DNA from 2 places in the Colwellia sp. BRX8-5 genome. Region 2 is predicted to be linked to the other one. Evidence: riboswitches for the same ligand, from Rfam matches in the RefSeq annotation. Region 2 holds a riboswitch; the other holds the start of a gene.
What was found. A riboswitch is a leader RNA that binds a small molecule or an ion and turns the genes downstream of it on or off. The one in region 2 is predicted to bind cyclic di-GMP.
Positions count from the first base shown of each region.

Region 1: it holds a riboswitch for cyclic di-GMP, as region 2 does, so the genes downstream of both, H4J62_RS16080 (GGDEF domain-containing protein) here and H4J62_RS17415 (DUF3718 domain-containing protein) in region 2, are expected to answer to the same signal.

Region 1 covers NZ_JACGVR010000030.1:40,997-45,599, reverse strand. Annotated here, with positions in the region: gene H4J62_RS16095 (hypothetical protein) at 1-57, shown strand, start outside; gene H4J62_RS16090 (hypothetical protein) at 124-609, opposite strand; gene H4J62_RS16085 (hypothetical protein) at 642-2,474, opposite strand; cyclic di-GMP riboswitch class I at 2,634-2,716, shown strand; gene H4J62_RS16080 (GGDEF domain-containing protein) at 2,947-3,948, shown strand; gene H4J62_RS16075 (cytochrome c) at 4,199-4,498, shown strand; gene recQ (DNA helicase RecQ) at 4,569-4,603, opposite strand, start outside.
Region 2 covers NZ_JACGVR010000037.1:19,706-24,308, reverse strand. Annotated here, with positions in the region: gene H4J62_RS17425 (monovalent cation:proton antiporter family protein) at 1-1,053, shown strand, start outside; gene H4J62_RS17420 (patatin-like phospholipase family protein) at 1,452-2,606, opposite strand; gene H4J62_RS17415 (DUF3718 domain-containing protein) at 2,805-3,164, opposite strand; cyclic di-GMP riboswitch class I at 3,228-3,327, opposite strand; gene H4J62_RS17410 (3-oxoacid CoA-transferase subunit B) at 3,576-4,232, opposite strand; gene H4J62_RS17405 (CoA transferase subunit A) at 4,253-4,603, opposite strand, start outside.

The DNA.
Region 1 (4,603 bases), on a different contig from region 2:
ACCATTAACGGTGAAGGTGAAGTAGACTCAACACCAAGTATAATTATTCGTCCTTAGTTATTCATCCTTGATTAAAGGCATATACCTAGCCTACTTTCAGAGATACATGAAAAGATGCCCCTATTAGGCATCTTTTTTAGTTTTAGTCAGTAATAAAGCTTCAATTAAAGAAATATACCCCGCTAAATTATTACTTGACCACATACGTCTTACGCTGGAATCTTGCTTAGCAACATGCGCCACGAACCTTTTAAAAGCGTCATCGTCAAAATTTCCATAACACTTTTTAGTGATTGACTGCAGTTTGCCTTTTCCTTTTAAACACTCAATAAAAATCGCGGCATAGTTATTAACCAGTGGTGAAATAATTTCAATCGTCTCAGGTTCTAATGCCTGGCAATTTTTAATTATTTGTAATCGATTTTTAACAAAATCTTCGTGTCGCTTGGCAATTATTGCCATAGAGTCTATATAAAACTTATTTTCTTTCTGACTACTACTGAGCTCTTTTTTCACACTAAATAATTCGCGTTGTAGAACTTCCGCTCGAAAATAAAAATAAATACTCAAAGCTACAAAAATAGCAGCAATGGACAATACAAAAATCATATTAAACCTATTAAAATAAAAAGTAATATTGACTACGCTTTAGTGGTTTCACTTAAACGCGATAAAAATATGTAAGGGTCTATATCTTGTGCTGTGGGTGATCCATAGGCGTAGCCAATTTTAAGTGAATAATCACCTAAATTGGCGAAGAATCTCAGTTTAATTGCGTTAGCTAAACTATTTAACTTAATCGCTATTTCAGCTTGAGTTTGGTGAGGACCTATCAGTAAATATTCACCATCGTTAATAGTACCCGCTTCATCAAATTCACCTTTTGACTCATTAAGTAAGATCGCTAATGTTTTTGAAACTTCGAGCATAATTTTATCATTAAAGTGAAAGGTAAGCTCTTGCCAGTTAACAACTGATAAGTAGCCAATCGCTAAGGGATAGTCGTATTTCCTCGCCATTTTATAATTCACTTGATAATTTCTTTTCGTTTGGGAGGGCGTTACCAAATAAGATAATGGCTGTTCCACTTCATCGTATACTTGATTTAAGCGCAACGTTCTTTGTCTTAATCCAAAAAAAACCAACGTAATGACTAATAGAATAACGATCACAATCAATAAATATATAACCTCTTTTTGCGCGATAAATTTTGCACTGAATTGAGTTTGTAACTTACTCTGTTCAGCGAGATTCAGGATTAAATTTCGACTTTTATCATTTGCACTTAACATTTGACTGGAGTCAATAATTAATGAGGGCTCAGCCTTTTTCTGAAACTGTTGAAGTAATTCAAGATAATTTTTATGGGCCATTAACGCATTTTTATAATCACCGTTTTGCTGATACATATGACTTAATAAAAGTAATAATTTAGCCTGCTTTTTTGATAGCTTTATGTGTTTAGCAGTTAATTCAGCTAATTGAAGGTAATGTTGATATACAGCTTTATTGTTTAATAGACTTGAGGTCTCTGCTAATAGAATTAACGAGGTTAAATAAGGCTTATTTAAGCTCTTTTCATTAAATGTAGCACTGGCTGATAATAGCCAATTATGTGAGTCACTAAATTCTCCCTGCTTTAATAACACCTCTGCCAATCCTAATTCAGCATAGGCAGCACTAATTGGAGCATTTTTATTTTTGCCGTGTTTTTGTGCTTCCCAAAAAGCATTGTAAGCATCATCAAATAAATTTAACTGAAAATAAGCACGGCCTAAGTGTAAATAAGTTTGGTCAATATTAGCCAGTTTGTCTAAATCAAATTTTAACGTTAATAGCTTATTTTGCATGGTTAGCGATGTTTGATAATCGCCTAAATAATAATATGCCGTTGCTAAAATTTCTAAAAGACAAAGGTGATCCTCATACTGAGGATTTACCGAAATCAGCACCTTAACTTGATTAAGATCATTCATCGATAAATCGTTTTTATTTTGCAACGCATAGGTAACAGCTCGATAACTCAAAGCAATTAAACGATATTTTAGCACTTGTGGAGAATCTGCCATTAAAATGACATTGGTTGCTATATTTTGAGTTTGCTCATACTTCTCCTGTAAAAAATAGCCATCTGCAACTTTCAGTAATAAATTAAACTTTATGGCTGGTTCGAGTCCTTGCAGAGAAATTCCATCTTGCGCAAAATGAAATGCTTCGCTATTTTCACCTTTATTATTGGCAACATCAGCAAGAAGGATGAAGGTTTTCCCACGAATTTGGACGGTATAATTTTCTTGAGACCCCAAAATTTTTTTTGAAAGTGTAATGATCTCTTCGTAGGGAAGGTTTTCAGCGTCTTGTAAAAAATAGCGTTCAACATCTTTAATGTTTTGCTCAACGTTTAAAGCATCATTGGCAAAACAAAATAAAGGGGCTATAAAAAAACAAAGGATCAACAACAGTTTACAGGGCATTATTAACTAAAATCCTTTATCTAATGATCAGTAGAGTGATCAGCCATAACCTATAAATTTATCTATTACTTATAGGCTTTCGTTACGGTTCAACAAATTATTCATAATAAAGGTTTACAAGCATAGTTCAACGCTTATAATGAATTTAGAGTTTCTAAAACTCGAAAAGGGCAAATCTAGTGAAAGCTAGAGACGCAAAGTTACCGGTCTAAGGGGAAACCTAGGATAGCGGAACTGCCAAGTATAGATATAGTGGGGGCTTGTCTTTATTTTGAACAGTTTGCTTTCGGTATACTTTGCGGTCCTTCCCTTCTTTTTAATTATTTTCTGTCATATATTACCTTCATTTAAAATACTATATAACTAAATATATGTTTTTTATAGACAAAAAATATATGTGGTACTTTACTTGTTTATACTAGAAAATGGTCTATTGATATTGTTAATTGGGTGTAAAAATTGAGATGGAACAATGAAGTATCATGATTCCATAAAACAAGCTGAACTAAAAATGAACATGGCCGTAAAACAATTACAGCGATGGTTTTTACCTGTCAGCCCAATTAATTATTCAGTTAGCTACGAATATATTAATAAAAAAAACATTCTTCTTAATACTGCCATTGAAAATAAACTTGCCACGGGTAAAAAGCTTGATGATTTTTTCATTGAAGAAAACTATCGTCAATTCATTTTAGGCCAAAGTAAATTCAGAGATGAACTCATTGACGACCTTGATGACGTTGTCACCCATGTTGAAAAAAACAGCCAAAAATCATCGCAGAGTATTAATAAACTTATTACCACGCTAGACAGCAATATTTCTGATCTACAATCTGCCGATAAAGAAAAAATAGTCGTTGCGGTAAATAGTATTCGCCAGGCATCTAAAGCCTTTAAACTACACCAACAAAAATTTGCTGAACATATTTCTTTTACCCGTAAAAAGACCCAGGCGTTAAAAGTTGAATTAAAAGAAGTACGTGAAGAAATTTACATGGATCCACTTACCGGTCTTTATAATCGTAAAGCTATGTCTAAGCATTTAGATTTATGGCTAACAGAAGATCCAAGTCGGCAAGTTGCCGCAATTGTCGTCTGTGTTGATCAAATTTCAGAAGTTAATCTGCAATTCGGTCATTTAATAAGTGATGTTCTCTTATCAAAAATAGCCAGTAAAGTGAGTAGTTATGTTGATGGCAGCGGTCTACCAATACGTTCAGGTGGCGATGAATTTTTAATTCTGTTACCTGATATTGACAAAGAAAGTGCTCGAGAAATTGCCAGTAAAATAACACATGGCGTTGAAAAGCTTCGCTTTGTTAGTAGTAAGTCTGGTATTAGATTACCTCAAATGACATTGTCTACTGGTGTAGACACCTTTAATATTGCTGAAAATGCCAGCAGTATCTTAAAAAAATCACGTCTGTTACTACCCGATTTATACAAAAAAAATAATACATTAAGTTCTTAATCGCTCAACAAGATTCTTTTTGCTTGATGACATTTTTCTCTCGCTGATATTTTCATTTCAATAAATAATATCAGTGATAGTATGCCCAACTTTACTCAATATAATCGGTAATAATCTTAATATACTCGGTGGTAAATCAAAGAAGATTACATTGCGAGTGCTTAGCTAAAAATAGTCGACGACAGCCTCCTTGTTTTCTCATATACTGAATGCAGTGTAAAATTCCTAACGACTAAGAGAGAAATAATTTATGAAAAAAATTACTTTAGCTGTTGCTGCTACTTTAATGATGGCGTCTCCTGTTTTTGCTGGTGATGCTGCTGCTGGTAAAGCAAAAACTGGTATGTGTGCTGCTTGTCATGGTGCTGCTGGTATCTCTGCGGTACCTATGTACCCAAACCTTGCTGGTCAAAAAGAAGCTTATCTTGCTAAACAGTTGAAAGACTTTAAAGCGGGTAAACGTAAAGATCCTGTTATGGGACCTATGGCTATGGGTTTAAGTGATGAAGATATCGCAAATATTTCGGCTTATTACGCTAGTTTAAAATAAACTCAGTAGTTATTGTTGAACCTGGTTCATCAAAAATAATATTAAAAAACGCTCAATTGAGCGTTTTTTTTTAAGCATTATGCTGTTGAATAACTTGCAAAAAGT
Region 2 (4,603 bases):
ATACTCATTATCGCCTTCTTAGCAAAACGCGCAGGAGAAGCGGCTAAAGATGCTTGGGCTGCAGGTATTATGTTGGCACAGATGGGTGAATTTGGTTTTGTGCTTATCGCTTTAGCCAATCAGGTTAAATTGTTACCGGTTGAAACTGCTTCTATCTTGTTAGGCGCAGGTGTATTGAGTATGGCGATAACACCTTATATGATTAACAATGCTCGTCGTTGGTCGTTGATGTTGAGTAACGAAAAGCCCATAGATACCGATCATTTAGCTGAACTTCCCGAGCAAACAGAGTTAAGTGACCATGTCATTATTTGTGGTTTTGGTCGAATTGGCCAAACGGTGAGTCGCTTTTTAAAGCAAGAGTCGATTAAGTTTGTTGCTATCGATATTGACCCACTTAGGGCAACAAAAGCGCGTGAAGCAGGAGAAAATGTGCTTTTTGGCTCATCAAGACAAACTGAATTATTACAAGCAGCTCACTTGTCGAAAGCTAAGCTTGTTGTTATTGCTTTTGGTGAGGACAAACAATCACTTGAGGTTATTCAAAAAGTTAGATCATTATCACCCGATGTTCCTATCCTTGTCCGCACTCGAAATGACGATCAACTACAAGCATTGCAAGAAGCGGGTGCTAATCAAGTGGTACCAGAGAGTTTAGAGGGCAGCTTAATGCTGGTCTCTCAAGTGTTATCTTTAACCGGAGTGCCTTTCTCTCGTATTATTCGCCGTGTACAAAAAGAACGTAAAGACCACTACAGCCATTTGCATGGGTTTTTTCAGGGTGAGCATACTGACATGAGCCCTGATGCTATGGATCGCATTGAATTCGCTAATGGGATTATATTAACGGAAAACTCTTATGCTAATGGGCATTCTATAGCGTCACTGAATTTATCGGCAAAACGGGTCACGGTGGTTGCGCTTCGCCGTAACAATATTGAATCAGAGCAACCCGATGAAGCCACTATTCTTCAAGCTCAGGATACCCTGATTGTACGCGGAAAGCCTCGACGAGTAGAACGAGCAGAGCGCTTTGTTCAAAAGGGGGTTTAGCTTTTCCTTTGACTGTCCGCAGTGTTGTTAGGTCTAGATGAGTATAACGAGCAGGACATTTCATCCAAGAGAGGGGGGAGTTTTTTCTTGATTGCCGCAGTGTTGTTAGGTCTAGATGAGTATAACGAGCAGGACATTTCATCCAAGAGAGGGTAACTTTTTCTTGGATGTCCGCAGTGTTGTTAGGTCTAGATTAGTATAACGAGCAGGACATTTTATCCAAGAGAGGGGTAACTTATTTCTTGGTTGTCCGCAGTGTTGTTAGGTCTAGATGAGTATAACGAGCAGGACATTTCATCCAAGAGAGGGGGAATTTTTTCTTGGTTGTCCGCAGTGTACTAAGCCAATAAACGCCTTGTTCAACAAGGCGTTTACTTTATTACTTTAGCAATGGATCGCTATTCAAGAGATAAAAATTTTCTAATCGCAGTCTCTTGCTCCATAGCATCTTCAAATCCCAGTTTAATTAACTGCCGACAATAATTTTTTTCAAATAATAAATAACTAACAATACTTGATTCAGAGTCATTAGAGATACCTACGCTGCGTAATAATAAACGTATCGATAGTGGTAGGTCTGAAAAATACTCTACGGCCATGGCATTAAAGTCATGACTGGGATTAAGGAGAAATGATGATATCGGTTTTAAACCATCTTTTTCTTTTCTAAGTTCTGGTGGTATAAGTTTTATTGTTTCATTAATTCGTTCTAGACGTTCAATATCGCTGTGTAATGTATCTGAGAAAATAGTATCAAGTAAATGACCGGCAACAGTAGAGGTTGTCGGAGGATGAGGATTATTCACTTTACTATGAAGTGGTGCTTTAGGTTGATCAACACCAACAATAAACAAATTTTCTCCACCTAAGTGTATCGCAGGGCTTAACGGTGAAAGTTGATGTATAGACCCATCACCATAATGCTCTTGGCGAATTTTGATTGAAGGAAACACAAGGGGAATAGCGGCAGAAGCCATTAAGTGCTCACTATTAATTTGGCAAGGCTCACCACGACGTTTAGCGCGAAACCAAGGAGAAATAGACTCATCAGATTGATAAAAACTAATTGAATCGCCATTACTGTAACTTGATGCAGTAATAGAAACTGCAGATAAATAGCCACGTAAAATATTGGTGTCGATACGTTTAAAGTCGACCACCATATTCAGTAAGTCACGAAGTGGCGCGTTGTTTAGTAAACTACGCGCACTTTTATTGGCATAATCTGCTTGGAAACTTGCCAGCATACCTTTCGCCAAATGTGAGAAAACCCGAATACCATCACTATGGTATATTCGACTGGTATTAATATTCTTCCAAACCCATTCTAATTTTTTTACCCCCAAATGAAAGCATGAAGAATAACAGGCTAGCGCTGTGGTATTTATAGCACCAGCAGAGGTGCCACATATAATGGGAAAGGGGATGCCATGATTTCTAGGGACAAATTTTGATATGGCAGAAAGCACACCTACTTGATAAGCCGCTCGAGCGCCACCGCCAGTAAGTACTAAAGCATTCTTACTGTCTTTATAACTTCTTTTATTCAACATGTATATCGCAGTCTTCTTCGTATAACTTAAGTGTAATCAGTTTTTTAACCTGGTGCTAGCTTAACGAGTCAAAAAATAGATTGAAATGACTAAGGCAAAAAAAAGCCTGCAGAAGCAGGCTTTTTAAAATGACATAGAATTATTATCTAGTAAAACAGTACACTTGATTGAACAAATAACATCTACTAAAAAATAAGTTTAGCTGCTAACGCGTTCGTTAGCTGCGTCTATCAATGGTTGCGATCCGGTTTGCAAAATAGCTAAGTTTTCAGAAACAACTTTCTTTGGTAACTTTGAAATCATCAAAGAACCTGTTTTAACTGAACCATTAGACGATGCAAACGCCAACAGATTCTGTCCATTACACTCAATACCATGAAAGATAGTGCGAATTTTTAATCTATTCGTTTTTAAGAACGAACGCATGCGTTTCTTGTCGTCTGCAGCTACATACTGGCAAACGCTTTGAGCGATGTCAGCAGCTTGTGCTTTCGGCGCCGATACAACAGACGTTAATGTTAAAATAGTGATGGTAGAAGCTAGTAATAATTTTTTCATTTTAGTAACCTTGTAATTAATTTAGTTAGTAAAGGAAAAAACCACGGGATGTACCTTGTATAACGAGGTGACTCCGCTGTCATAGAATTTATATATAAAACATAAATCCCTTAGACCGGTGGTTTTGCGTAACACGATTTCACGTGTTTTGCCTTTTCTTTGTCCCTTTTAGTATTGCGAATTGAGCCAATAAATGCAAGAAAAATGTGTAATACGCTAGTGACATGCGTAAAGAAATTTAATAAAAAAAACACTTTTATCAATTTTTTTTCAAATAGAACATGTGCTTAATCGAATGGTGACTATCAAAACCATTAAGTGAACTTTAATGTAATGTTAAAATATAGAGTAAAAAAAAAGAGCTAAAGCTCTTTTTTTATTTAATCGTATGATTAATATGCCGCTAGGTTATTAAAATTTCATTTCAGGGACATGCTCAGGAACAATTAATTCACCTTCAGTGAGTTTTATTATTTCCTCAATACTGACCCCTGGTGCTCGCTCTAATAAATGAAACTTGCCATCTTTAATTTCGATAAAGGCTAAATCAGTGAGTACTCTTTTAATACAACCCTTACCTGTTAACGGTAAAGTGCAGTTAGATAAAAGTTTTGAAACACCATGTTTAGAAGCGTGAGTCATAGTAACAATAATATTGTCAGCACCCGCAACTAAATCCATAGCACCGCCCATACCTTTAATCAGCTTGCCTGGGATCATATATGAAGCAATGTTACCGTTTACATCGACCTCAAAGGCACCTAGTACTGTTAAGTCGACATGTCCGCCACGTATCATTGCGAATGACTCGGCACTATCAAAGATAGAGGCACCTTTTGCCATCGTGACCGTTTGTTTACCGGCATTAATTAAATCTGCATCAATTTCGTCTTCGGTGGGAAACTGTCCCATGCCAAGTAAACCATTTTCAGATTGAAGCATCACTTCTATTCCCGCAGGAATATAGTTAGCAACTAACGTTGGAATACCTATACCTAAGTTAACGTAATAACCGTCTTGTAATTCTTGTGCTACACGTTGTGCTAGCTGTTCTCTTGTTAAAGCCATTGTTTAGTCTCCGGAATTATTTATGACTGAGCAGTACGAACAGTTCGTTGTTCAATGCGTTTTTCAAATGTACCTAAAATCAATCGATTAACATAGATACCTGGTGTATGGATTTGGTCTGGGTCTAGCTCGCCAGGTTCAACTATCTCTTCAACTTCAACGACGGTAATTTTGCCTGCCGTTGCTGCCATAGGATTAAAGTTACGTGCTGTTTTTCTAAAAACCAAATTACCGTAACGGTCGGCTTTCCAGGCTTTAACAATTGCAAAGTCACCTTTAATTGCGGGCTCAAGGATATACATTCTACCGTCTATTTCACGCTCTTCTTTACCTTCTGCTACCGGTGTTCCATAACCTGTTGCCGTAAAAAA